Regions from separate parts of the Bradyrhizobium sp. CCGUVB14 genome, predicted to be linked through region 1. Evidence: riboswitches for the same ligand, from Rfam matches in the RefSeq annotation. Region 1 holds a riboswitch; the other holds the start of a gene.
The links. A riboswitch is a leader RNA that binds a small molecule or an ion and turns the genes downstream of it on or off. The one in region 1 is predicted to bind S-adenosylmethionine.
Positions count from the first base shown of each region.

Region 2: another riboswitch for S-adenosylmethionine. It lies ahead of NLM32_RS44380 (O-succinylhomoserine sulfhydrylase); the one in region 1 lies ahead of NLM32_RS42820 (homoserine O-acetyltransferase).

Region 1 covers NZ_JANADS010000001.1:9,139,781-9,154,219, reverse strand. Annotated here, with positions in the region: gene NLM32_RS42845 (hypothetical protein) at 233-1,810, shown strand; gene NLM32_RS42840 (hypothetical protein) at 1,914-2,357, shown strand; gene NLM32_RS42835 (prephenate/arogenate dehydrogenase family protein) at 2,354-3,295, opposite strand; gene hisC (histidinol-phosphate transaminase) at 3,292-4,386, opposite strand; gene NLM32_RS42825 (chorismate mutase) at 4,421-5,269, opposite strand; SAM riboswitch at 5,464-5,543, shown strand; gene NLM32_RS42820 (homoserine O-acetyltransferase) at 5,636-6,838, shown strand; gene metW (methionine biosynthesis protein MetW) at 6,841-7,503, shown strand; gene NLM32_RS42810 (alpha/beta fold hydrolase) at 7,518-8,381, opposite strand; gene NLM32_RS42805 (TIGR02594 family protein) at 8,598-9,257, shown strand; gene NLM32_RS42800 (MOSC domain-containing protein) at 9,391-10,194, opposite strand; gene clpB (ATP-dependent chaperone ClpB) at 10,438-13,077, shown strand; gene NLM32_RS42790 (hypothetical protein) at 13,172-14,439, opposite strand, start outside.
Region 2 covers NZ_JANADS010000001.1:9,471,117-9,485,555, forward strand. Annotated here, with positions in the region: gene NLM32_RS44355 (SRPBCC family protein) at 1-324, shown strand, start outside; gene NLM32_RS44360 (hypothetical protein) at 425-931, shown strand; gene NLM32_RS44365 (MATE family efflux transporter) at 1,021-2,463, opposite strand; gene NLM32_RS44370 (hypothetical protein) at 2,801-3,850, opposite strand; gene NLM32_RS44375 (2'-deoxycytidine 5'-triphosphate deaminase) at 4,034-5,170, opposite strand; SAM riboswitch at 5,251-5,330, shown strand; gene NLM32_RS44380 (O-succinylhomoserine sulfhydrylase) at 5,405-6,592, shown strand; gene NLM32_RS44385 (SGNH/GDSL hydrolase family protein) at 6,742-7,740, opposite strand; gene NLM32_RS44390 (SGNH/GDSL hydrolase family protein) at 7,753-8,523, opposite strand; gene NLM32_RS44395 (OpgC domain-containing protein) at 8,523-9,779, opposite strand; gene apaG (Co2+/Mg2+ efflux protein ApaG) at 9,960-10,352, shown strand; gene NLM32_RS44405 (Hsp33 family molecular chaperone) at 10,468-11,475, opposite strand; gene argF (ornithine carbamoyltransferase) at 11,766-12,689, opposite strand; gene NLM32_RS44415 (aspartate aminotransferase family protein) at 12,689-13,891, opposite strand; gene NLM32_RS44420 (GcrA family cell cycle regulator) at 14,345-14,439, shown strand, end outside.

The sequences.
Region 1 (14,439 bases):
ATGTCCCGGTCGGGCCCAATGCGCGTTGCGTCGGAAGCGCAGCAATCGCGCGCGTGCGGATCGGGGAAGCCACGAAAATATTCCGAACATGATCGTCAGGAAAACGTGATGCAGAAGACGCGCCTCGCCGAGAATAACAGCCCGCTCATTCGCATCACTCCACACCAGGGAAGCATGCACGCGCCGGGGGCGCAACCAACAGCACCTGCTTCCCATGTGGAGGGAGGCTTACGTGCGGATCATCACTCGCGGACTCATGCTGGGACTACTCGCTGCCTGTTCGGGACAGGCGCGTGCCGACGACAATGTCACAACCGAACTCCAGGCGCTGAAGGCGAAGCTGAAGGAGCTGCAGCAGAAGGTGGATTCGGAGGCACGTAAGACCCGTCAGGTCGAAGCCGTGCAGGCCAAGGCCATGCCGATGTCGGGGACCTACAAGGCGCTGCCCGTCGATGCCTGTGCGTCGGCGTCCGGCAAGATCTGCTACAAGGGCATCACGCTGACATTCGGCGGCTGGGTCGATCTCACCGGCATCTACCGCTCGCGCAACATCGCTTCCGACACCGGCTCGGTGTTCAATTTCATTCCCTATCAGCAGAGCCACAATTTCTACTTCCCGGAGACGCGGTTCTCCGCGCGACAGAGCCGGTTCTCGGTGCTTGCCGAAGGTAACGCCGATCCCGATACGCATCTCGCCGGCTACGGCGAAATCGACTTCGAGGGCGCGGCGCAAACGGCGAGCTCGGTTGCGACCAACTCGTTCAATCCTCGGATGCGGCAGCTCAGTCTCGAGCTCGACCGGACCGATCTCGGCCTGCACTTCCTCGCCGGCCAATCCTGGTCGCTGAACGCGCCGACCAAGTCGGGCATCGATCCGCGCGGCGTCGACGCGCCCGGTGTCATCGACTTCGAATCCGTTCCGGGATTTCTGGCGGCACGGCAGCCTGGTTTGCGCGTCTGGAAGGATCTCGGGCCCGAATTCAAGCTCGCCGCGTCGGTCGAGAATCCGCAGACCGCCTTCTTCGGCGGCAACACGCCGACGGTCGGTACGCCCGCGGTCGGTCCGCAGGGCGTGCTCAATCCGAACCTTCAGGTCAATCTCACCGGGCCGGGCGGCAGCTTCTTCAACAACCTCAACAATGTCAGCCTGAACCAGGTGCCTGACGTTACCGTCAAGGCGGCGTGGGATCCGCGGCTCGGGCCCTACAAGCTGCACGTCGAAGCCTGGGCGCTCTATCGCCAGCTGTTCGATCGCTTCAATGGCGCCAACCACACCTACGACACCGGCAGCTTCGGCGGCCATATCTTTGCCGAGCTGATCCCGAAAACCCTCGACCTTCAGCTCTATGGCGCACATGGCGTGCTCGGCCGCTTCACGGCGACGCCGTTCCCCGATGCGGCGGTGGCGCAGGACGGCACGGTACTGCCGCTGACGATCACGGCGGCTGCGGTCGGCCTGATCTGGCACGCAACGCCGAGCCTCGATGTCTACAGCTACGCGGGCCTCGAAAAGGCCAAGGCCAATTTCGCCAATGTCGGAACGGTGCCGTTCGGTTACGGCAATCCGCTCTACAACAACACCGGCTGCTTCACCGAGAACACCCCGGCCGCGACCTGTAACGGCAATACCAAGGAAGTCCGGCAGATCACCGCCGGCATCTACGACACCATCTACCAGGGCAATTACGGCACGCTCAAAGCCGGCGTGCAGTATTCCTACACACAGCGGTTCGCCTTCGCCGGTGTCGGCGGCGCGCCCAAGACCGACGACAACATCGTCATGACGCAGATCCGGTACTATCCGTTCTGAGCATGATCAGGAAAAGTGTGCAGCGGTTTTCCCTCGCGACAAACGCGGAACGCGTTTGCGCGGAGATCATGCTCAAACACAAGGCCTCACCAGAGGACGGCCATTGTCCGACGGTCTTCTGATCCTTCGGCTCGCGCACGTCGTCGCCCGGCTGGGCCTGGCGATGACGGGTGCGATCGGCGCCACATTCGTCGCCGCATTGCTGATGCGGGCGGAGCTGCCGGGGTTCGACACCGTCGAATTCACTGTCTTGCTGATCGTGCTCGGCATGATCGGCGCCTATCTCGGGATCGACATCCCGCGCTGGCCGCAGCTTGAGCCCGGGCCGGCGCAACGATCGCCCGCGATCGGCCTCGCCAGCGCGACCGGCACGTTCCTCGCCGCCGGAGCGGGCCTGCTCGCGCTCTATGCTTTCGTGTTCGACGAGACGTCCGATGCCGCCGGCAATCTGCTGTTCGGCGCCACCTGGATGCTGGGCGTATGCATGCAGATCGGCGCCGGTCTTGCCGGCCGGAGCCGTATCGCAGGGGTCAAGGACCGCGGCTAGCTAGGTTTCTTGTCGAGCTGCCCGTGCTGGCGGCCGAAGTCCGCAGCCGCCGAATCCTGGCCGATCTCGACGATGCCGCGGCGGATGGCGCGGGTGCGGGTGAAGTGATCGAACAGCGCTTCGCCATCACCGCGACGGATCGCACGGGTGAGCTTTGCGAGATCCTCGGTGAAGGTGCCGAGCATCTCCAGCACGGCGTCCTTGTTGGCAAGGAAGACGTCGCGCCACATCGTCGGGTCGGAGGCCGCGATGCGGGTGAAGTCGCGGAAGCCGCCGGCGGAGAACTTGATGACCTCCGATTCCGTCACCTGCTGCAGCTCGTCGGCGGTGCCGACGATCGTGTAGGCGATCAGATGCGGCAGATGGCTGGTGATCGCGAGCACGAGATCATGATGATCCGGCGTCATCACCTCGACCTTGGCACCCATCGCCGCCCAGAAGGCGCGCAAATGCGCGGTTGCGGCGGCGTCGGTGCCTTCCGGCGGCGTCAAAATGCACCAGCGGTTGATGAAGAGCTCGGCGAAACCGGAATCCGGGCCCGAATGCTCGGTGCCCGCCACCGGATGCGCCGGCACGAAATGGACGTGCTTCGGCAGATGCGGCGCCATGTCCTTGACGACAGCGCCCTTGACCGAGCCGACATCGGAGATGACGGCACCCGGCTTGAGATGCGCCGCAATCTCCTGTGCCACCGGCCCGCAGGCGCCGACGGGAATGCAGAGGATGACGAGATCGGCATCCTTCACGGCTTCCGCATTGGTCGCCACGACCTGGTCGACGATGCCGAGCTCGAGCACCCGCGCGCGCGTCTTCTCCGAGCGCGCGGTGGTGACGATCTCGCCAGCCAAGCCCTGAAGCTTGGCAGCACGCGCGATCGAGCCGCCGATCAGACCGAAGCCGATCAGCGCGACGCGCTGGAAGTGCGGGTCCACGCTCATTTGCCGGCCATGAAGTCGCGCAGGGCGTCGACGACGAGGCGATTGGCCTCCTCGGTGCCGATGGTCATGCGCAGCTGGTGGTGCAGGCCGTAGTTCTTCAACGCGCGCAGCACGAGGCCGCGCTTGGTGAGATAGGCATCGGCCGCGTCCGAGGTCTTGCCTTCCTGCGGGAAGTGGATCAGCACGAAATTGGCGACGCCCGGCGTCACCTTCAGTCCGAGCTTGGTGATCTCCTCGGTGAGCCAGTTGCGCCAGGTCTCGGTGAACTGCTTCGACATCGCCTGGTGCGCGGTGTCCTCGATCGCGGCGACCGCGGCATACATCGCCGGCGTCGACACGTTGAACGGGCCGCGGATGCGGTTGACGGCGTCGATGATGTGCTCGGGGCCGAACATCCAGCCGATGCGCAGGGCCGCGAGGCCGTGGATCTTGGAGAAGGTGTGCGTCACCACCGTATTGTCGGTGGTGGCGACGAGCTCGATCCCCATCTCGTAGTCATTGCGCGAGACATAGTCGCAATAGGCGGCGTCCAGCACCAGCAGCACGTGCGACGGCAGGCCGGCGCGCAGGCGCTTGACCTCGTCGAACGGGATATAGGTGCCGGTCGGGTTGTTGGGGTTGGCGAGCCAGACCAGCTTCGTCTTCGGCGTCACCGCCTTGAGGATGGCGTCGACGTCGCAGGTCAGGTTCTTCTCGGCCGCGACCACGTTCTTGGCGCCGACCGCCATCGTTGCGATCGGGTAGACCAGGAAGCCGTGCGTGGTCGAGATCGCCTCGTCGCCGTGGCTGAGATAGGTGTGGGCGAGCAGGTTGAGGATCTCGTCCGAGCCGGCGCCGCAGATGATGCGGTTCGGATCGAGCCCGAAAGAACGGCCGATCGCCTCGCGCAGCACGCGCGAGGTTCCTTCCGGGTAGTCCTCCATATGGTCCGCGACATGCTTGAAGGCCTCGATTGCCTTGGGCGAGGGTCCGAACGGCGTCTCGTTGGCCGAGAGCTTGAACACCTTGCGGCCCGGCTCCGGCACCGGGGTCTTGCCGGGCGTGTAGGGCGCAATATCGAGAATGCCGGGATTCGGCACGGGGCGGGACATCTTCAACTCCGGATAGGCTTAGGCGGTACGCGATTTACGATTTCGGCCCGGTCGGGGGCACCGTATAGCGCGTTGCGTGGCTGCCGACGAGGGCCGTGGAGCGCACCGAGGCCCCTGCCTCGATCAGGGCAGCTCTGATTTTGTCGATGCTGGTGTCGCTCGTCACCGAGACCAGCAACGCTGCGCCGTCGAAGGCGGTATCGGGCACCGCCACGATATCGGCGAGCGGCGACAGCGCCCGCGCGACCTCGGCGTTCCACCCCGAGACGCGCACGCTGAAGGTCTCGACCTCCGTGACCACGGCGCTGTCGGCGACGCGCGAGATCGCGAATACGGGCAGCGCCGCCGGATGATCGGCGCGCTCGACGAAGGGCATGCGCGCAATGATCTTCGGCGCGCCATCAGCCTCCAACTCCAGCCACCACGGCGTGCGGCTCGATGTCGCCGAGACCAGCGCCAGGTCGCCCTTGGATTTCGCCACGGCCTCGACCGCCGCCTGTGCGCTGAAATGCGCGACGTAAGGCACCGTGAAGCCGAAATGGAAGCGCACGGAATCGCGCATCGCCGGCTCGCTCACCGAGATGTCGGCATGCACGGAGAACGGCGCCTGGACATAGGTGAAGGTCGAGATGATGACGCGCCAGATGCTCTCGACCGTGTCGAGCGGAAGGATGCCGCGATGGCGTTGCACGATGTCACGCATCATCGAGGCTTCGCGCGCCGGGCGGAACGCCGAGCCGACCTCCTGGGTCTGCTTCACCTGGATCAGGCGGTCGATGATGTCGCCGCGCTGCATCAGCAGGCGATGCATGCCCTCGTCGATCGCGTCGATCTCCTTGCGCAATTCCTGGAGAGATGGTGGCGCGGGCGGACGTTGGGACATATCTGCGAGTGCTGTTGTGAGAGGCGTTCCAATGCGGATCGGGCAAGCCGGATCCGCTGCGGTCGATGTCTTGATTAGGCAGTCAGGGCGACGAAAGCAAAGAGAAATGACGACCTGCCAGGGAGCCCGCAGAGAGGCCATTCTGGCTAATCCGGACCGTGACTTGACGAAAAGGGCCCAAGCCGGTAGGTTTTTGCCTGTTCCGTGGTCATTTGAGCCGGCCGGCTTGCAGCCACGTTAAAAAACTCGCTAAACAGGCCGGGGACGCTTTCGATCCCGGCCGAACCTATCGTTCAGGCCGGGTTTTTCATGGCCTGATTTCATCGCGGTCTCACGTTTGATCGCAAACGAGGTCGATGGTCAGAGATGGTTGGCGTCAAGTCTGTCCCCAGTCCCGCGATCAGTGCCGACGACCGGTCGCATGAAGTCGATCATCCGAGTTCGGAGGTCGCGCAGTTCGGCGCCGACCAGCCGCTGCGGCTCGATTGTGGCATCGATCTCACCCCGTTCCAGATCGCCTACAAGACCTATGGCGAACTCAACGCCGATCGCTCCAACGCCGTGCTGATCTGCCATGCGCTGACCGGTGATCAGCACGTCGCCAATGTGCATCCCGTCACCGGCAAATCCGGCTGGTGGGAGACGCTGGTCGGTCCCGGCCGTCCGCTCGATCCAAGCCGCTACTTCATCATCTGCTCCAACGTGATCGGCGGCTGCATGGGCTCGACCGGGCCCGCCTCGATCAATCCCGCTACCGGCAAGGTGTGGGGCCTGGATTTCCCCGTCATCACCATCCCCGACATGGTGCGCGCGCAGGCGATGCTGATCGACCGGCTCGGCATCGACACGCTGTTCGCCGTCGTCGGCGGCTCGATGGGCGGCATGCAGGTGCTGCAATGGACTGCGGCCTATCCCGAGCGCGTCTACTCGGCGCTGGCGATTGCCTGTTCGACGCGGCATTCGGCACAGAACATCGCCTTCCACGAGCTCGGCCGCCAGGCCGTGATGGCCGATCCCGACTGGCACAACGGCGCCTACGCCGATCAGGGCATCCATCCGCATCGCGGCCTCGCGGTCGCGCGCATGGCTGCGCACATCACCTATCTTTCGGACGCAGCACTGCATCGAAAATTCGGCCGACGCATGCAGGACCGCGAGCTGCCGACTTTCTCGTTCGATGCCGATTTCCAGGTCGAGTCCTATCTGCGCTACCAGGGCTCGTCCTTCGTCGAGCGCTTCGACGCCAACTCCTATCTCTATCTCACGCGCGCGATGGACTATTTCGACATCGCCGGCGACCATGGCGGCGTGCTGGCGAAAGCGTTCGCGGGAATCCAGACCCGTTTCTGCGTGGTCTCCTTCACCAGCGACTGGCTGTTCCCGACTTCGGAGTCGCGCGCGCTGGTGCACGCGTTGAATGCGTCGAGTGCGCGGGTGTCGTTTGCCGAGATCGAGACCGACCGCGGCCACGATGCCTTCCTGCTCGACGTGCCCGAATTCTTCGACATCTCCCGCGCCTTCCTGCAATCGGCAGGCAAGGCGCGCGGGCTCACCAGCAAGGACGGCTAGCGATGTCTGTACAGCAAGTGCTGCCGCTCAACGGTCTCACTGCGGAGCAGTCCGGCCCGTTTCGCGCCGACCATCTGCTGGTCGCCGAGATGGTCAAGCCGGGCTCGAAAGTGCTCGACGTCGGCTGCGGCGACGGCGATCTGCTTCAGTTGCTCGAGACCCGCGGCATTGACGGCCGTGGCATCGAGCTGTCGCGCGAGGGCGTCAACCGCTGCGTGGCAAAAGGCCTCGCGGTGGTGCAAGGCGATGCCGATACCGACCTCGTCAACTACCCCGATGACGCCTTCGACTACGTGATCCTGTCGCAGACGCTGCAGGCGACGCGGCAGCCCAAGGCCGTGCTGGAGAATTTGCTGCGCATCGGCCGTCGCGCCATCGTGTCGTTCCCGAATTTCGGCTTCTGGCGGATGCGCCTGCAGCTCCTGGTCGGCGGCCACATGCCGCGCACGGAGAATCTGCCGGCCAGCTGGTACGACACCGCCAACATCCATTTCTGCACCATCAAGGACTTCGTCGAGCTCTGCGACGCCATCGGCGTCAAGATGGAGCGCGCCGAGGCACTCGACCTCTACGGCCGCCCGCTGCGGCTGCGATTGCCCTGGTGGGTGTGGAATCTGTTCGGCGAGCAGGGCGTGTTCCTGCTGAGCCGCGGGCAGGGGAAGTGACGAGGAGCTGGCAGTCAGTGCGCCGCCAGCGACCTCGGATCGCGCACCGGCCATCTCCCGGCCTCCACCAGCGCCACGAACCGCTCCACGCTCGCGTTGAACAGCGCGGGCTCTTCGAGATTGAGCACGTGACCCGATTTCGGAAACATCGCGAGCCCCGCCGCCGGTAGATGCTTCTTCAGGAACAGGCTCGCCCCGACGCAAGGGTCATCCTCGTCGCCGCAGATGATCAGCGCCGGCGTGGCCACGGCCTTGATCGCATTCGTCATGGTATAGATCGAGGGACGGCCGCCCTGAAAGCCGCGCATCGTGTTCGCTGATCCCTTGGAATCGTGCCGCGCCAGCGCGGCGTAGAAATCGGCGTGGCCGCGCGGGTCCTTCACCAGGAAGGGAATCCGGCTCGGCGCCTCGCGCGTGACCTTTGCGACCTCGGCGGAGCCGAGTGTCTCGAATTGCTCGGCATTGGCGCGGCACTGCTTGCGCCAGTTATCCAGGTTCTCGAGCTCGGAGCCGGAGCCGACACCGGCGAGCGTCATCGACAGCGCGCGCTGCGGCGCGTTCAAGCCGATCTGCAGCGACGAGTAAGCACCCATCGAAAGACCGACGAGATGCGCGCGCTCGATCTTGAGATGGTCGAGCACCGCGAGCGCGTCGTTGTAGAAATGTTCGTAGCTGTAGACCTCGCCCGCCGGCACGTCAGATGGCGTGTAGCCGCGCGCGGAATAGGTGATGCAGCGGTGGCCGCGCGAGAAGTAACGCATCTGCGGCTCCCAATTGGTGTAGTCGGCCGCGAACTCGTGCAGAAAAATGATTGGCGTTCCCTGACCCGCTTCTTCGAAATAGATGCGGACGTCGTCCCTGGTCGTGGCGTGGGGCATTAACTGTTTCCCTCTCTTCAGGCCGTGACTTCAGGATTGCAGTTAATGCTGTTGTCCGCAATGAGGCAGCTTCACACCAGCACTGACGCAAGATCATCGCAGCTATTCGCCGTCCTCGGCGTCTTTTTCTCGCCACATCCGGCGGCTTAACGGCCAGACGGAGGTCGGTCACCGCACGGGCCGATTGGAAGTGGGGGTGTCAACGAAGGATGAGTAATGTTGGAGTTGTTTGCGTCTCGCCTGTCGCGCTGTGTTATCGCGCTGGCGATTTTCTTCGCGGCGGTTGCCGTGTTCGTTTCTCCGGCCTCAGCGCGGCCGCATTATCGTCATAGCGCAGAGCGGCACGCTTACGTGCATCACGCCAGACATCATCACTATCGCCATCATGCACGCAGCTCGCGCTTCGAGCGCGGCGCGGCGCAATTGCAGGCGAGCGGATTCGCCGACACCCAGGCCAGCTACAATCCGAATGCCAATGTCGGTGGCATGGCCAATAACGGCATGGCTGCAGGCGCCGGTGTTGGCGGCGGGTCCGGTCTCGTCTCCGAGGCGCGCCGCTACATTGGCGGCAACCCGACCGGTCGCGGCAGCCTGTGGTGCGCGCGCTTCATGAACATGGTGCTGCAGCACACCGGCCATCAGGGCACCGGCTCCGACATGGCGAGCTCGTTCGCGCATTACGGTACGCGCGTCTCCGGTCCGCAGGTCGGCGCCATCGCGGTGATGTCGCGTGGCCGCCGCGGCGGTCATGTCGGCATCATCACCGGCATCGACGCGCAGGGCAATCCGATCATGATCTCCGGCAACAACGGCAACCGCGTCCGCGAAGCTCCGATCTCGCGCGGCCGGATCTATGCGTATGTGATGCCGAATTGACGGAGTGACAGTGCCGTAGCGAGGGTGTCGTAGGGTGGGCAAAGGCGCGCACGCGCCGTGCCCACCACCTCTCTGAAGTCGGAAAGAACGTGGGCACGCTTCGCTTTGCCCACCCTACGGGACCGGTATCAGCTCACACGAGCTTCGGCTCTTCCACCGCGACAGCATCACCGACGCCGATCTCGCCGTCCGCCACCACCTCGGCATAGATGCCGCAATCCATGTGGCCGAGATTGCGCGACAGCGTCGGCGGTATCTCGAGATCGCGTATGGCGGTGTCGGGATCGACGTTGACGGCCGGGCAGCGCACGATGCGCTTGACCACCTTCAGCCGGGCCTGCCCGATCGCGAGCGTCTGGCCGACCAGCTCGAGTTCGGACCACGCCGGCCAGCCCGTCAGGTAGAGATTGCCGCGGAAGCGCAGCGGATTGACGGCGACACCGCCGAGCATGGTCTCGATGGCGCGAACGCTGTTGAGATTGATGATCGACACGACCTTGCGGGCGACGTCGGAAAAGCTGTGGTCCCGGCCGGACAGCACTTTTGGCGGCCCCTTCAGCTCCGGCTGGAAATTCTCCGTCAAGTAACCCTCGATGGCGGTGCGCCCCGCCGCGGTCTCGAGATCGCCGCTGGCGACGACCTGGCCGTCCTTGCGGATGGTGAGGCTGTTGGTGGCGTCCTCGAACCGGCTATCGAGGGACGCCAGCCGCTCATTGCGGGCCAGCATCAGGAACTGGATTTTCGGCTTCCAGGCGGGAGCTTCCGGATCGAACCCGCTCGGGCCGTTCTCGATGGCGTAGCGGCGGTCGGCGGGGAGGGTCTGGCCGGTTCGCAGGGGAACCCGGAGCAGGGATTCCGGCGTCAGGCCCTTGATCGGGTAGCGGTAGAGGCCGGTGATTTCGGCGGTCCGGCTGGCTGTCTTTGCGCTGAAGTTCATGGGCCTACTTATGGGGATTCGACCCGCCGCCGCCAAGCAGGCTGATCAGAGCACGAAATTGTGAACTCGCCTCTTCCGATCCGAGGGCACGCTTCCCACATCTGGGTCAGGCCGGCGCCAGCGTCGGCTGATAACGACCGCTGTTGGTTGAGGAACGTCAACGCAGCATGCGGAAACCCAATGAAGATGCCGTTTGGGGTGCCTTAGAGGGCCCCAGGGGCAGGCCGAGGGACAAAAAACACCATGAACATCGACAAATATACCGAACGCTCCAGGGGCTTCATCCAGTCCGCGCAGTCGCTTGCGGTGCGCGAGGGGCATCAGCAGTTTTCGACCCTGCACGTCCTGAAAGTGCTGCTGGACGACAATGAGGGGCTGGCTTCCGGCCTGATCGACCGCGCCGGCGGCAATTCCCGCGCAATTCTGAAGGCGACCGAGGACGCCCTCAACAAGGTGCCGAAGGTCTCGGGCGGCGGTGCCGGCCAGATCTATCTGGCGCCCGAGCTCGCGCGCACCTTCGACGCCGCCGAAAAGGCCGGCGAGAAGGCCGGCGACAGCTTTGTCACCGTCGAGCGGCTGCTGCTCGGGCTCACGCTGGAAAAGACCAGCGAGGCAGGCAGCATCCTCGCCAAGGGCGGCGTCACTCCGCAAAATCTCAACGCCGCGATCGAGGCGCTGCGCAAGGGCCGCACCGCGGACAGCGCGACCGCCGAGAATGCCTATGACGCGCTGAAGAAATATGCCCGCGACCTGACCCAGGCTGCGCGCGACGGCAAGCTCGACCCGGTCATCGGCCGCGACGAGGAGATCCGCCGCACCATCCAGGTGCTGTCGCGCCGGACCAAGAACAATCCCGTCCTGATCGGCGAGCCCGGCGTCGGCAAGACCGCGATCGCGGAAGGGCTCGCGCTGCGCATCGTCAATGGCGACGTGCCCGAGAGCCTGCAGGACAAGAAGCTGCTGTCGCTCGACCTGGGCGCGCTGATTGCGGGTGCAAAATACCGCGGTGAGTTCGAGGAGCGGCTGAAGGCCGTGCTCCAGGAAGTCACCGCGAGCGAGGGCACCTTCATCCTGTTCATCGACGAGATGCACACGTTGATCGGCGCGGGCAAGGGCGATGGCGCGATGGACGCCTCCAACCTGCTCAAGCCGGCGCTTGCGCGCGGCGAGCTGCACTGCATCGGCGCGACCACGCTCGACGAGTACCGCAAGCATGTTGAGAAGGATGCGGCGCTGGCGCGGCGCTTCCAGCCGATCTTCGTCAGCGAGCCCTCGGTCGAGGACACGATCTCGATCCTGCGCGGCTTGAAGGACAAGTACGAGCAGCACCATGGCGTGCGGATCACCGATTCCGCGCTCGTGGCGGCGACGACGCTGTCCAATCGCTACATCACCGACCGCTTCCTGCCCGACAAGGCCATCGACCTCATGGACGAGGCGGCCGCGCGGCTGAAGATGCAGGTCGATTCCAAGCCGGAAGAGCTGGATTCGCTCGACCGCGAGATCATCCGGCTCAAGATCGAGCAGGAGGCCCTCAAGAAGGAGAGCGATCTCGGCTCCAAGACCCGTCTGGAGTCGCTTCAGAAGGAGCTCGCCGAGCTCGAGGAGAAATCAGCGGCGCTCACCGCGCGCTGGAGCTCGGAAAAGAACAAGCTCTCCAACGCCCAGAAGCTGAAGTCGGAACTCGACGCCCTGCGCGTCGATCTGGCCGATGCGCAACGGCGCGGCGAATTCCAGAAGGCGGGTGAGCTGGCCTATGGCCGGATCCCGCAGCTGGAGAAGCAACTCGCCGACATCGAGGCGCGTGAAGGCTCCGGCGAGATGATGGAGGAGGCGGTGACCGCCAACCACATCGCGCAGGTGGTCTCGCGCTGGACCGGCGTGCCCGTCGACAAGATGCTGGAAGGCGAGAAGGAGAAGCTCCTGAAGATGGAGGAGCAGCTCGGACAGCGCGTCGTCGGCCAGGCCGAGGCCGTGCGTGCGGTCGCGACCGCCGTGCGCCGCTCGCGCGCGGGCCTGCAGGACCCGAACCGGCCGACCGGCTCGTTCATGTTCTTGGGCCCCACCGGCGTCGGCAAGACCGAGCTGACCAAGGCGCTCGCCGAGTACCTGTTCAACGACGAGACCGCGATGGTTCGCCTCGACATGTCCGAATACATGGAGAAGCATTCGGTCTCGCGGCTGATCGGCGCGCCTCCGGGCTATGTCGGTTACGACGAGGGCGGTGCGCTCACCGAAGCGGTGCGGCGCCGGCCTTATCAGGTCGTGCTGTTCGACGAGATCGAGAAAGCGCATCCGGACGTCTTCAACGTCCTGTTGCAGGTGCTCGATGACGGCCGCCTGACCGATGGCCAGGGCCGCACCGTCGATTTCCGCAACACGCTGATCATCATGACTTCGAACCTCGGCTCGGAGTTTTTGGTGAATCAACCCGAGGGCGAAGACACCTCTGCCGTGCGTGAGCAGGTGATGGGGATGGTGCGCGGACATTTCCGCCCCGAATTCCTGAACCGCGTCGACGAGATCATCCTGTTCCACCGCCTGCAGCGGAGCGAGATGGGACGGATCGTCGAGATCCAGTTCGCGCGGCTGCAGAAGCTGCTGACCGATCGCAAGATCGTGCTGACGCTCGACGCTGCGGGCCGCGATTGGCTCGCCGCCAAGGGCTGGGACCCCGCCTACGGGGCTCGGCCGCTCAAGCGGGTGGTGCAGCGCTATCTCCAGGATCCGCTGGCCGAGATGATCCTGGGCGGCGATGTCAGGGACGGAGATCATGTTGCGATCTCGTCGGCAGGCAACGTGCTGACCTTCAACGGGAAGGTGTCGCAGACCGCCGAGATCACGCAGTTCGAGGCGCCGACATCGAAGCGCAAGCTGAACTGATCATCGGCGCGCATAGCTAGATAAAATCGCCCCGGAAAGGTCATCCTTTCCGGGGCGATTTTTGTTCGCGTCGACCGGCCGGCCGAGGACCGCGCTATTTCTTCACGACCTTGTAGATCGCGTTCTCGATGTCGGAGCTGAAATAGATGACGCCGGAGGCGCCGACGGCGACGCCCGTCGGGATGTTGCTGGGCAGGCCGCCGGGCGCACCGGCCAGGCCGATCGGAAGATTGGCCGCGATCTCGGTGACCTTGCCGCTGTCGGGCGCGATCTCGATCAGGCGCTTGGCGCCGACCTCCGCCACGATCAATCTGCCGTCGCTCGCGCGCGCAATGCCTTCGGGCATTTTCAACTCCTTGGCGAGCACGGTTTTTTCGCCGTTCTTGTCGATCCTGGAGACGGTGCCGGCAAAGGCTTCGGTGACATAGACCTCGTCGCTGGAGCCACCGACGAGCCCGACCGGGCCCTCGAGACCTCCGATCACCGTGGTGCGATCCTTGCCATGCTCGCCGCTGACGCGGACCAGCGATTTGGTGCCGAGCTCGGCCACCAGGATAGTGCCGTCGCCCAGCACGATCGCGTCATGCGGCGCCTTGAAGCCGTGCATCATCTCGCGCGTGGCGCCGGTCTTGCCGTCGATCACCTGCACCGTGCCGGTGAACCAGCTCGACAGGATCACGTCGTTGCCCTTCGCGGTCGCGCTCATCGGATATTCGAGGGTGACGCCGTCGGCATGCATGCGCGCCTTCTCGGTGACCTCGCCGGTCGCCCCGTCCACCGTGCGATAAGCGAACACGTCGGCGACGTGAATCGTATCCTTGCCGTTGTCCGAGGTGACGCCGATGCCGCCGGGCAAAGCGAGCTTGCCGATGACGATCTGCTTCGCCTGGCCGGTCGTCGGATCGACCTCCTGGATGCCGTTGTCGGCCATGTTGGAGACGTAGATGCGGTCCTTGTCGTCGATCGCGAGATTATCCAGCGACGGCTTCAGTTGCGCGACCATGGTCTTGGCGCCGGACTTGGGATCGACCCGGACGAGCTGGCCCAGCGCAGTATCGACCACCCAGAGGTTGCCTTTGGAATCGAAGTTCACCGCGGCCGGGACCTTGAAGCCGTCGGCGACGACGGTCAGCTCGGCCTTGTCGACGTCGACCCTGGCGACCTGTCCCTTGAACCAGAGCGGACCGTAGAGCTTGTCGTCCGGACCGAACTCGAAGCCGTTGAGGCCGCCCATCTTCTCCATGATCTGACGGGGCGGTTTGACGCCCTCGACGTCGATCTCGTAGAGCGTGTCGCCGAGGAAAACGGTGGTGGCGTAGAGCCGGCCGTCCTTGCGGTAGGCGAGCGAGTTGATGCCGGGAA
Region 2 (14,439 bases), 330 kb from region 1:
CTGCATCAGCGGCTGGTGCCGGGCTTCGTCACTGCTTGCCAGCTCGACGGCGATGCGCGCATCGTTACGTTCGCGAACGGCTCGGTGGCGCGCGAGGTGCTGGTCGATTGCGACGATGCGCGGCAGCGGCTGGTCTACGCGATCGACAACGAGCGGCTGAAGCACTACAGCGCCTCGGTGCAGGTGATCGCCGCGGGCGAGGCAAGGTGCCGGCTGGTCTGGATCATCGACATGCTGCCGAACGAGCTTGCTGCCTATGTGCAGGAGCAGACGAAGGCGGCCGTGACCGCGATGCACACGGCCTTTCCGGGTATGGCTGCGTGATCTTTCTCACAGAACGCCACCCTGCGCCGCCGTAACCATGGCCGCGTGCGTCCGGTTGGCCTCGCTCTCCCGGCGACGCCACGCACGCGAGGAGCATGCCATGAGAGGTGCGGACAAGGTGATCTGCCAGGCAGCCGCCGTGCTGCTGCTGTTTTCGGTCGCGAGCTCGCCGGCGAAGGCGCAGTTCCTGGGCGGCGGCGGAGGTGCCGGCGGCGAGGACATGATGACCCAGATGGCGCCGATGCTGGAGATGATGAAGGCGAAGATGGGCAAGCGCCGCTTCGCCATGCTGATGCAGACCATGGGCCCGATGATGAGCCGCATGATGGAGAATGGCGGCGGCGGACTCGGCGGCATGATGGGCGGTGGCGGCATGGGAGGCCTCGCCGGCGGCAATTTCGGCGGCGGCTACGGCGCGCCCAATTACGGCGGCTACACGCCGATGGGCGGCGGCACCATGCCGATGGGAATTGGCGGCATGGGCGGCGGCGATATCATGGGCATGCTCGGCGGCGCCGGCGGCGGCGACATGATGGCGATGATCCCGCAATTGATGCGGCTCGCCAATGTCGGCGGCGGAGGCCATCGCCGCCACAGGCATCGCTAGCTCGCGCCGGCATATCGCCGCCGCGCTTCAGCTTCTTGTTTGCGGATGATCTTGTCGGAAAACCGGTTCCCACTTTTCCGGATCATCCGCTAGTCGACAACCGACAGCACAGGCCGCACGGCCGGCTTCGTCTCGCGCGGTCCCCAGCGGGTCAGCACCACGCTCGAGCTTGAGAGCAGGCCCAGCACGACCATCGAGCTCGCGGCGAGCCAGAAGAAGCTTTGCGCCGTCGCATCATGCGTCGACAGCCACCAGCCGCAGGTCGCGATGTAGATGAGACGGGCGGTCTGCGCCAGCACCGGGCCGATCACCTTGGCCGCGCCTTGCGACGAGAAGTACATCGTCGAGGCAAGGCCGATGAAGGCGTAGAACGGCGCCACCGTCGACAGATATTGATGGCTGGTCGCGCGCACCGTCGCGCTGTCCGTGAAGATGTTGACCCAGAGGTCGGGGAACAGTGCAACGAGACAGGCCGGCGCGCCGACGGCAACGAAGGCACTGGCGCCCGCGATCCAGGCGATGCGCCGCGCGCGCCCGATGCGGCCGGCACCCACGGCCATGCCGATCATCGGCACCGAGGCGATGCCGAAAGAGAACGCGATCGAGGTCAGCAAAAATTCGAGCCGCGCGCCGATGCCGTAGCCGGCGAGGATCGCGGTGCCGAATTTGGCCAGCATATGGGTGAAGATCGAGATCGTCAGCACCGATTGCAGCGGCGAGAAGCAGGCGATCGCGCCGACCTTCAGGATGTCGAAGAACATCGCCCATTGGATGCGCAAGCCCCGCAGTTTTGGAACGACGCGTGCGCGACCCGAGAACAGATACCAGCCCATCACGCAGATGTTCATGGAGTAGGCGATCAGCGCGCCGGCCGCGACGCCGCGCATGCCGAGTTGCGGGAAGGGTCCGAGCCCGAGGCCCAGCGTGCCACCCAGCACGATCTGCCAGACCGCGGAGTTGAGGATCAGAAGCGATGGCAGCTTCATGTTGCCGGTGCCGCGCAGCACACCGGCCATGGTGTTGAGCAGCCAGGGCAGCACGGCACCGCCGAAAAACACCTGCGTGTAGGCGATCGCATGCGTCAGCACGGTGCCACGGCCGCCGAGCATCGTGAGCACCTGAGGCCCGAAGATCAGCATGCCCAGCATGAAGACGAGGCCGAAGCTGATGCCGATCAGCAGCGCATGCGCGGCCAGTGTCCCGGCGCGTTCGCGATCGCCAGCGCCGAGCGCACGTGCGATGGCCGAGGCGACGGCACCGCCCATGGCACCGCCCGACATCGTCATGGTCAGGATCACTGTCGGAAATACCAGCGCCATCGCGGCCAGCGCCTCGACGCCGAGACGCCCGATATAGGAGGTCTCCGCGATCACCACGCAGGTACCAGCGGACAGCGCGACCACGTTCGGCCAGGCGAGCCCCAGCAGCGTGCGCAGGATCGGCCCGTCGGTCAGCGCGCTCCGTGCAGGGCGCGGTGGCGGCGGCAGCGGACGTTCCTGCTCATCGACCGGGATCTCGGCGATGTCCGTCATTTCCTCTCCCGGGCATAAGCGCCATTTGCGGCGCGGCAATGCTTAGGTGTGCAAATTCATTTCCTCGCGCGGAAAGCGCGGTGGGCATTTGTTAGCACGGCGGCTGCCGATTCCTCCTGCGTCAGGTGCAGGCGTGCCCTGCGGGAGCGCATTTCAGCCCGTGGAATTGTGGTTCTTCCTCTCCCCGTTCTTGCGGGGAGAGGGTTGGGGTGAGGGGCCTTTCTCCGCACGTGAGACTGCCGACGGACCTGTGCCCCCTCACCCGCATCCCATCTGCGATGGGATGCGACCTCTCCCCGCAAGCGGGGCGAGGTGAAGCCGCCGCAGCACCGTTCACCTATTCAATCGTCCAGACCAGCGGCGGCCGGCCGGCTGCCGTCGGTCGCAAATGCACGCCGATATGCCGGCCGCATCCCGCAGCAAGCCCCTCGAACAGCCCTTCCAGCACTTTTGCGCAGGCACTGTGATAATCGGCGACATCGTCCATCAGCTTCCAGCTCTGCTGCCGGATTTCGAAGCTGCCTTCGGACTGTATCGTCTCGGCCGTATCGTCCTGCGCGGCGAACAGCGCGTTGAGGAAGGATACAAACTCGCTCGCGCCGCCGCGGCGCATGGCCAGCGGCTCTGCGATCTCGTCGAAGAACTGCATGCCGATCAGCTTGCCGGTGATGTGCAGGAGATAGCCGGCATCTTCGGGCCCGAACAGTTGCACCATCACCGGAGCAGCCGTGCGGACATATTCCATCGCGTAGTTGCGATAGGCCTTTTCCAGCCGCGGCTTCGGCCAGCTTGCGACAGGCAGAGCCGGTGCCGTCTTCGCGTCGAACAGCGGCGCTTCGAGGTGCCGCGCAAAGACCAGGCGCTGGTCGAGCTCGAGCGGATGATCGTATTGATGGTAGTAGCCTTCGAGCCCGTCCTGGCCATCAACGCTCTGCTTGGTGCAGACGAAGCCCAGGCGGAGATCACCGAGCGCGACACCGTTGTTGGCGTGCCAGCCGCGCAGCATTGCGCGCGAGACTTCGCCCGGCACGCCGCAGATCGCCGGGCCCTTCCAGATCCAGCGCGGCGGCGGATAGCGGATCCAGGCCTTGGTGTCGCTCTCATACATGTATTCGACGTGGACACCGCCGATCCAGTTGGAGAGATAATGATACTGAGCCGCCGCCACCGCCGGCGGCAGATGATCGACCCCGAGCTTCTTGAGACCGGGCAGGAAGCGCTCCTGCTGCTGGCGGCGGAAGACGCGGAAGACGAATTCAGCGGCGTCCGCCGTGCCGCGGCGCGTGACCACGGTGAGGATGAGGCCGGTGAAGTAAGCGTGATAGAGGTCGGCGACCGCGCGCCAGCGTTTCCATTGGGCTTGTTGCGCGGCGTCAGCTGCGGTCATCGATTGCTCCCGGCTTGTTGTTTTGCGGGAGTGTGTCATCGCGGATCGGGTGACGCAATCTCCGCTGTCATCGCCCGGCGAAGACCGGGCGATCCAGTATTCCAGAGGCGATTGTGATGGAGCCGATAGGCCGCGGCGTACTGGATGCCCCGGTCAAGCCGGGGCATGACAGCGTGTGTGCAGCTACACCCGGAAATGCTTGCTGAGCTTCAGGCCCTGCGCCTGGTAGTTTGAGCCGATGCGCTGGCCGTACATGGCGTCGGGGCGCGCGAGCATCTTCTCGTAGACGAGGCGGCCGACGATCTGGCCGTGCTCGAGGATGAACGGCACTTCGCGCGAGCGCACTTCCAGCACGGCGCGCGATCCCAGCCCGCCCGCGCCGGCATAGCCGAAGCCGGGATCGAAGAAGCCGGCATAGTGCACGCGGAATTCGCCGACCAGCGGATCGAACGGCACCATCTCCGCGGCGTAATCGGGCGGCACCTGCACGGCTTCCTTGGAAGCGAGGATATAGAACTCGCCGGGGTCGAGGATCAGGCTGCCATCGGGACGGGCCGAGATCGGCTCCCAGAAATCTTCCACCGCGTAGCCGGAGCGGCGATCGACATCGACCACGCCGGTGTGCCGCTTGGCGCGATAGCCGACGAAGCCCGTGCTTTTCTCGCCGGAGAGATCGACGGAGACGGCAACGCCACCGGTGAGATCCGCATCGTCGATATCGACGAGACGCTCGGTGGCATGCAGCGCATCGAGCGCGTCGGCATTGAGGATGGCGTCACCGGTGCGAAAGCGCACCTGCGACAGGCGCGAGCCCTCGCGCACCAGCACCGGAAATGTCTTCGGGCTGATCTCGGCATAGAGCGGACCGTGATAGCCGGCGCCGATCATGTCGAAACGACGGGTGCCGTCGGCGATCACGCGGGTGAAGACGTCGAGCCGCCCGGTCGAGCTTTTGGGGTTGGCGGCCGCGACGATCTCCGGCGGCAGCGCAAGGCTCTCGAGCAGCGGCACGATGTAGACGCAGTTGGTCTCCAGCACCGCACCGTCGGCGAGGCTGAACTCGTGCAGCTTCAACTGATCGATGCGCTCGGCGACGGTGGCACCGGGGCCGGGCAGGAAGCTCGCGCGCACGCGATAGGCGATGTCACCGAGGCGCAGATCGAGGCTCGCCGGCTGGATCTGGCTTTCGACGAAATCGTACGCAGGCAGGATGAGGCCCTCTTCCGCCATCGCCGCGATCATGCGGTCGGGCAGGATACCATTGGCGTCGGCGGCAACCGTGAACGTCAACCGGGGGTCCTCATCGGGGGTCAAATACATCCGGACATGCGGGAAATACTAGCCTTTTACGGCTATCCGATGGACGCCTTGACGAAAAGGGCATTGCGGAATATGAGCATCACTTATCCCGTGGTGATTTGAGCCGGCCGGCTTGCAGCCACGTTAAATAAGTCGCTAAACAGGCCGGGGACCTCTGTGATCCCGGCCCGTGGAGATTTCCAGGCCGGTTTTTTTGTGACCGTTTTTGCGTCAACGGTCATGTCGGAGGGTCCTATGTCGAAGTCGCCTGCCAACTACCGTCCCGAAACCCGCCTGGTCCATTCCGGTACCCTGCGTTCGCAATATGGCGAGACGTCGGAGGCGCTGTTCCTGACCCAGGGCTATGTCTACAACAGCGCCGAGGAGTGCGAGGCGCGGTTCAAGGGCGAGGACCCCGGCTTCATCTACTCGCGCTACTCGAACCCGACGATCGCGATGTTCGAGCGCCGCATGATCGAGCTCGAAGGCGCAGAGGCCGCGCGCTCGGCGGCAACAGGCATGGCCGCGGTGACGACGGCGATCCTGGCGCCGCTGAAAGCCGGCGACCATGTCGTCGCGTCTCGCGCGCTGTTCGGCTCGTGCCTCTACGTCATTCAGGATCTGCTGCCCCGCTACGGCATCGAGACCACGCTGGTCGACGGCGCCAATCTCGACGAATGGCAGCGCGCGCTGAAGCCGAACACCAAGACGTTCTTCCTGGAGAGCCCGACCAATCCAACGCTCGACGTGCTCGACATTCCCGGCATCGCCGAGATCGCACATAGCGGCGGCGCGCGGCTCGTCGTCGACAACGTGTTCGCCACGCCGATCTGGCAGAGCCCGCTCGCACTCGGCGCCGACGTCGTCGTCTACTCCGCGACCAAGCACATCGACGGCCAGGGCCGCTGTCTCGGCGGCATCATCCTGTCCTCGGAGGCCTTCATCGCCGAGCACATTCATAATTTCATGCGCCAGACCGGGCCGTCGATCTCGCCGTTCAACGCCTGGGTCCTGCTCAAGGGCCTGGAGACGCTCGGCGTGCGCGTGCGCGCGCAGACCGACACCGCGGCGCGCATCGCCGACGTGCTGGCGAGCCATCCCAAGATCGCGCGACTGGTCTATCCCGGCCGCGCCGATCATCCGCAGGCGGCGCTGGTGAAGAAGCAGATGCGCGGCGGCTCGACGCTGGTCGGCTTCGAGGTCAAGGGCGGCAAGGCGGCGGCGTTCCGCGTGCTCAACGAGCTGAAGCTTGCAAAGATCTCGAACAATCTCGGCGACGCCAAGAGCCTCGTCACGCATCCGGCGACGACGACGCACCAGCGCCTCAAGCCCGAGGATCGCGCCGCGCTCGGCATCAGCGAGGGATTCATTCGCTTCTCGGCCGGGCTCGAGCATGCCGATGATCTGATCGAGGATCTGACCGCGGCGCTCGAGAAGGCGTGAGAGCTTCCTGTCGTCCCGGCGAAAGCCGGGACCCATAACCATAGGATTAGGTTTGGCGAAGACTGGTAGTTGAGCGGTCTCCGGTACTAGAGCCGAAATCCACCGATAGATCACGCGGTATGGGTCCCGGCGTTCGCCGGGACGACAAATCACATCGGCCGATACGTCCGCACGTCCGCGGGCACGTTCACGCCGAGCTTGATCTGGCCGACCGAGCGGATGATGTCGTCGCCGAGCAGCTGGGCGAAGCAGGCATAGCCCCAATCGTTCATGTGCAGGCCGTCGGCGATGACAAAGCTCTCGACCGGGAGCGCCTGCTTTTCATGCCATTCGCGCATCACTTCGAAGCGCGGGAAGATACCGACGTGACGCAGCTCGGCGACCTTGCCGAGCAGCTTCACCATCCTGCTTGCCCTTTCGGGACGCTCGGTGACGCGCGGCGAATATTGCGGATCGACCAGCACGACGTCGGCATCGCCTGCGGCCTGGATGCGGGTGACGCCGTCCTCGACCATCTTGGCGGTGTCGCCGGGATCGAGATCGCGCAGCACGGCGTTGGTGCCGACCTGCCAGATCACGAGATCCGGATGCACGTCGATGACCTCCTTCTGGAGGCGCTTCATCATCTCGGGCGCGTCCTCGCCGCCGATTCCGGCATTGATGACGGTGATGTCAGCGGTGGGATATTGCCGGCGCAGCTGCGCAGCGAGACGGTTCGGATAGTTGAAGTCGGGCGAGCTCGCGCCGTAGCCCGCCGTCGACGACGAGCCGAACGCGACGATCACGACGGGCTTGCCGGCGACGAGCTTGCTCGCGACATGCGGCAGCGAGCCCATCGTGTTCGCACCGCCCTTCGGCGACAGACACGGCACGCGGCTGAAAATGTCGCCGGCGGATTTCGCGACCTGCTTCACCTTGTCGATGGCGCGCGAGGTGAGGCCGCGCTGCTCGGCGGACGACGTCGCAGCAATCGTGGTCTGGGACGGTGATGCCGGTGCGGGATTAGCGCCCTGCTGCGGCGCCGGCGTCGCCTGGGCGGCCTGAGCGCGCGCCGGGGCCCGCAACACCACGGGCGTCAGCATCAGCAGCGCCGCCGCTGCGGGCGCGGCCAGCCATGTCGTCAGGCCAAAAGGGCGGAGAGAACTCATTAACGCTAGACCTCAATTTTGCTGCTGGGCCGGCCCCAGATGGGCGGCGTCGATCACAAACTGTGCCAACGCCCGGCCGATGCAATCATGGACCTGCTTCGCCAGCTCAGGGCCGCGGGAGGGGCTGAACAGGTCGAACTGACCCTGATCATTCCACTGCCGCATCATCGCGAAGCGGTCGAACAGCGGGACATCATGCTCCTGCGCCACCACCCGCATATTATCGAGATAAGGCGGCGCCGAGATCATGGTTTCGGTACGCGGGCTGTACTGCAAATTCATCAAGACGACGTCAGCCCCTGCATTTTGCAACGCAGCGACCCCTTCGGTCACGGCGCCGCGGAAATCATCGGGATCGATGGAGCGGATAGCATCCACGGTCCCGGTCTGCCAGATGACCAAAGTAGGTGTTTTTGCTTCCATCAGCTTAACGAAGGTACTGGCGGCTTCCTCCGCTGTCTTCTTGCTCTGTATTTCTACGGATACGTGCACGGTCTCCGCAGGCGGCAGCTTGTCCTTCAGCATGGCCTGCATCCGCGCCGGATAGGAGCTGTCCTCCGAGGATGGAATGGTGGTGGAGCGGCTGCCGATCACCAGGATCTCCAGCGGCTTGCCGGCCTTGACGGTGTCGGCGACCTTGTGGAGCTGGCTGTCGGTGGCGAGCAAATAAGGCGGTAATTCGCAGGCTGCGGGCGCGGCAGGCACGGCTTCGCCGGCGCGCGCCGAAGGCGCGACGAGACCAGCGCACAGCAGGATCAGGCTCAGGAGAACCTTCGCCTTCATCAGCCCCCTCCCGCCAGATCGGCGTTGCCGGCGGCGGCTTTGGTTTTCGTACCGCTCTTGTCGGCCACCTGCTTGTACCACGAAATCACCCAGGCAACGCCCCACATGATCAGGATTCCGGAGAGACTAATCAGCGCATGCATGCCCGGTCCACCGGAGACCTCGGCCAGGATGAAATGGCCGGCGAAGGCGAGGAAGACGCCGAGGCAGAAGATCTCGAGGGAATGGGAGCCGCACAGGATCAGCGGCCGCAGCCAGGGCGATTTCAGGCCCGGCCAGTCGCGCGGCAGGAAGCGCACGGTGAGCGCGGCCAGCGCCAGGAAATGCGTGAAGCGCAGCACGTCGAGGTCGGTCTTGTCGATCGGATACATCCACTGCTCGAGCCGCTTCGGCATGAGATGGCCGAGCTGCGGTACGTACCAGGTCAGCGTCACGTAGAACGCCGCAACGAGATAAGCGATCGAGATCCACATCGTGACCCGTGACGCCAGAATGCGCGACATGCGTCGCGCACCTCCGAGCGCACACCATGCCCCGAACACGAACAGCAACTGCCAGGCCAGCGGATTGAACGCCCAGAAGCCGTTCGGATAGGCCGAGAAGTAGAGGTCGAATTCCCAGGTCACCGCATAGAGGGCGGCCGACAGCGCAAGCGTCACGTCGGGCCGCCACTTCATCGACCACAGGATCAGCGGCAACGCCAGCATCAAGACGATGTACAGCGGCAGCACGTCCATGTTGACGGGACGGAAGCGCAACAGCAGCGCCTGCACGATGGTGACATCGGGCTGCTTGAGGAAATCCATGATCCCCATCTCTTCGGTGTAGAGCGGGTTCTCGAAGCTGGTCGCGACGTAGGAGATCTCGGCGAGGAAGATCGTGAACAGGAAGACGTGGGCGACATAGATCTGCCAGACCCGACGCAGGATGCGCGCGGTGGCGATGACGAAGCCGCTCTCCAGCATGGCGCGGCCATAGACGAAGGCGGCGGTGTAGCCGGAGATGAAGATGAAGATTTCGGTGGCGTCGCTGAAGCCGTAATTGCGGATCGTGAACCAGGTCAGCAAATTCGGCGGCAGATGGTCGATGAAGATCAGCCACAGCGCCAGGCCCCGGAACAGGTCGAGCCTGAGTTCGCGCTCACCGATCGCCGGCAGCGTGATCGCCGGCGCACGCGCCACGGGTTTGGCCTCCGCGGGCTTGGCACCCGCGGTTCCCGCGATCGTCGATCCCGTCACTTGATCGGCAATGGTCATCGGGGCCCAAAAACCCTTCCGCAAATCGCGACGTATGAGGATTGTACCGGTCCCGTCGCCGCCTCGCAAAGCGGCCGGATCACATACGGGTGTACTTCCCTGTCAATTCTGGCGGGACGATGTCGCGAAAGCCGCCTGCGGCGTTTGGTTCCCGGCAGGGTTTTCGTTATGATGGCAGTCATGTACCGCGCCGTGACCCGCCAGATCGAAGTGACCGTCGAGCCGAACTTTGTTCCGGAACAGTCGTCGGCCGACCGCTCGCGCTATTTCTGGTCCTACACCATCGTCATCACCAATTCCGGCGACGAGACCGTGCAGCTCAAGACGCGGCACTGGATCATCACCGACGCCTCCGGCCGGCAGCAGGAGGTCAAGGGCGAAGGCGTGGTCGGCGAGCAGCCGACCTTGGCCCCCGGCGAGCGCTTCGAATACACCTCCGGCGTGCCGCTCTCGACCGCCTCCGGCTTCATGACCGGCCGCTACCAGATGGTCAGCGAAAGCGGCGAACGTTTCGAGATCGACGTGCCGACGTTTTCGCTGGACAGCCCGGACAACAAGCGGGTGTTGAATTAGCGGCGGATGACGGTGCCGTAGGGCGGGCAAAGGCGCAACGCGCCGTGCCCACCATTTCCGTCGAAATGCACGAGATCGTGGGCACGCTTCGCTTTGCCCACCCTACGATACCGCGCTACGCGTCCTCGACGCCTGCCTCATCCGGCGTGAACTCGTACACCGATGAGCAGAACTCGCAGGTCACGACGACCTTGTCGTCCTTGACCATCGCCGAGCGATCGTCCGGCGAGAAGCTCTTCAGCATGGAGGCAACCGCATCGCGCGAGCAGGAGCATTGCGCTTTCAGGACAAGCGGATTGAACACGCGCACGCCGCGTTCGTGGAAGAGGCGATAGAGCAACCGCTCGCCGGAGAGATCGGGATCGATCAGCTCGACGTCCTCGACGGTTTCGATCAGCGAGCGCGCCTCGACCCAGGCATCGTCCTCGGCAACGCTGTGCACCTCGGCGCCATCGGGCGCATCGCCGGGATGCAGATCGGCCTGCCGCGCGCGCTCCGGCGCCTTCGGCAAGAACTGCATCAGCATGCCGCCGGCGCGCCAGCGATGCTTGCCACCGTCGCTCGAGCGCCACTCCTCGCCGACCGCAAGGCGGACGCGCGTCGGGATCTGCTCGGAGCGCAGGAAATATTCGTGAGCGGCATCTTCCAGGCTGCCGCCGTCGAGCGCCACCAGGCCCTGGTAGCGGCTCATATCGGGCCCCTGGTCGATCGTCATGGCGAGGTGGCCGCGGCCGAGCAGCGTGCCGGAATCCTTGGTGTCACCGAGGCGTTCGGCGTCGAAGCGCGCATAGGCGCGCAGGCGATCCGGCGCCTGATAGTCCACCACCAGAAACGACACCGGCCCGTCGGTCTGTGCCTGCAGGATGAAGCGGCCTTCAAATTTCAGCGCCGAGCCGAGCAGCGTGGTCAGCACGATGGCCTCGCCGAGCAGCTTGCCGACCGGCGCGGGATAATCGTGCTTGGTCAGGATCTCGTCGAGCGCGGGGCCAAGCCGAACCAGGCGCCCACGCACATCGAGCGCATCGACCTCGTAGGGCAACACGGCATCATCGATGGGAACCGCGGATGGTGCGCGAACCGGGCCTTCAGACCCGGTTTTCATGTCAGGGGATTGGGAAACCATGGCGCTTTATCTGGGGTCGGAGGACGGGAAATGGAAGGGGGCGCGAGGTGGTGCGTTCCGGATGCAGGTGTCGTTGTACGAAGCAGCCTCAAACTGGATGTCGTCCCGGAGCGCGCGAAGCGCGAACCCGGGATCCATAACCACAGGATGACGTCATCGTGCGAGATGACAACTCCGAGTCCTCGCAAAACCACTGCCTGTGGTTATGGGTCCCGGATCTGCGCTTACGCTTGTCCGGGACGACAGCGGAGGATGGAGCCGCCAGCGCGGCCACACACTCGCACGTATCTCTACTTCACCGCGTCAAAGCACCAGGCCAAAATGCCCTTCTGCGCATGCAGGCGGTTTTCGGCCTCGTCGAACACGACCGATTGCGGGCCGTCGATCACCTCGTCGGTGACCTCCTCGCCGCGATGGGCGGGCAGACAGTGCATGAACAGCGCGTCGGGCTTGGCCAGCGACATCAGCTTCGAATTGACCTGGTAGGGCTTGAGCACGTTGTGACGGTGCTCACCTTCCTTGTCGCCCATAGACACCCAGGTGTCGGTGACGACGCAATCGGCGCCCTTCACCGCGGCCTCGGGATCGGTGCCGAGCACGATCGGCGCGTTGGTGGCCTTGATGAAGTCGCGCATCACCTTCTTCGGAGCGAGCTCCGGCGGGGTCGCGACATTGAGGTTGAACTTGAAACGTTCGGCGGCATGAGCCCAGGACGCCAGCACGTTGTTGTCGTCGCCGGTCCAGGCCACGGTGCGACCTTCGATCGGGCCGCGATGCTCCTCGTAGGTCATGAGATCGGCCATCACCTGGCACGGGTGCGAGCGCCGCGTCAGGCCGTTGATCACGGGCACGGTCGCATTCGCAGCGAGCTCCAGCAGCGCCTCGTGATTGAGGATGCGGATCATGATGGCGTCGACATAGCGCGACAGCACGCGCGCGGTGTCGGCAATGGTCTCGCCGCGGCCGAGCTGCATCTCGGCACCCGTGAGCATGATCGGCTCGCCGCCGAGCTGGCGCATGGCGACGTCGAACGACACCCGCGTGCGGGTCGACGGGCGTTCGAAGATCATCGCCAGCGTCTTGCCCTCGAGCGGCCTGACCGGCTGATGTGCCTTCTGCTTCGCCTTCATGGCGGAGGAGGCCGCGAGCATGCTCTTGAGCTCCGACAGCGGCAGCTCGTTGATGTCCAGGAAGTGCTTCGGCGTCTTGCTCATCAGCTTGCCGCCCGCTTGTTGCCGGTCAGCGCAGTGCAGGCGCGTTCGAGCCGCCCGACGCTGTCCTCGATCTCGGCTTCGGTGACGATCAAGGGCGGCAGGAAGCGCACGACATTGTCGCCGGCCCCGACGGTGAGCAGTTTTTCGTTGCGAAGCGCTGCGACCAGATCGCCGGAGGGCACCACGGCCTTGATGCCGATCAGGAGCCCCTCGCCGCGAACTTCGCTGACGACATCGGGATGACGGTCGATCACGGAGGCAAGCTTCTGCTTCAGCAGCAGCGACATCTTCTGCACATGGTCGAAGAAGCCGGGCTTGAGCATGACGTCGAGCACTGCGTTCGCGGCCGAGATCGCCAGCGGATTGCCGCCGAAGGTCGAGCCGTGCGAGCCGGGCCCCATGCCGGAGGCCGCTTCCGCGGTCGCCAGCACCGCGCCGATCGGGAAGCCGCCGCCGAGCGCCTTCGCCAGCGACATCACGTCAGGCGTGACGCCGGTGCGCCGATGGGCGAAGAGATCGCCGGTGCGGCCCATGCCGGTCTGCACTTCATCGAAGGCGAGCAGCAGGCCCTTCTCGTCGCAGAGCTGACGCAGCGCCTTGAGGAAGCCGGGAGGCGCCGAACGCACGCCACCCTCGCCCTGGATCGGCTCGATCAGGATACCGGCGGTCTGCGGACCGATCGCCTTCTTCACGGCCTCGATGTCACCGTGCGGGATCTGGTCGAAACCGTCCATCGGCGGGCCAAAGCCTTCGAGATATTTTGCAGAGCCGGTCGCAGCCAGCGTCGCCAGCGTGCGGCCGTGGAAGGCGCCCTCGAAGGTGATGATGCGGTAGCGCTCCGGATGCCCCTTGGAGAAGTGATGGTGGCGGACGAGCTTGATCACGCCCTCCAGCGCTTCGGCGCCGGAATTACAGAAGAACACGAAGTCGGCAAAACTCTCGTTGCAGAGACGCGCCGCGAGCTTCTCACCATCCGGGCTCTGGAACAGGTTCGACATGTGCCAGAGTTTTGTCGCCTGCTCCTGCAGAGCCTTGACCAGCGCAGGATGGGCATGGCCGAGCGCATTCACTGCCACGCCCGAGGTGAAATCGAGATAGCGATCGCCATTGGTCGCGATCAACCAGACGCCTTCACCGCGCTCAAAACCGATGTCGGCCCTGGCGAAAACGGGGAGCAAATGCGGTGCTGCGCTGTTGGTCATGATGGTCTCTTTGGATGTTTCGGACGGCCTGAGCGTGCGTTGCGCAGCGCATCATTGGTCCGGAAAACGAAACGTGCCGCCTTTTAAGGGCGGCACGCATCGCCATCTTATGCCTGGCACCAATGGTGTCAATGCCGCCCGGAAAGCCCCGCGAAACGCTGATTCCGTAGTCTTGCGGTGCCGGATTTGCGGGTTTTTGGCCACGGAACATGTGGAAGCGAGTCGTCGGACTCTTGCGCGTGAGTCACGCCATATTGTAGCGTTTGCCTTGTCAGATACGACATCTCGTGCAGCGGTTCTGATCCCAAAAGTCCTCATGTACCGGCGTAAACGTTCGGGCGGCTCATTGCGCCCGGCGAACCTTAAGGGATTCTGGCGGCACGGGTTTTTCGAAGCTTAGGCATTCGTCGTGCCGCCCCAGGATGGCAGGCGCGCGGCGAAGGAAAGGTTACAATGACGGTTTTGACCTGGTCCGACGATCGCGTCGAGCAGTTGAAAAAGCTCTGGGAGGCCGGACTTTCGGCCAGCCAGATCGCCGCTGAGCTTGG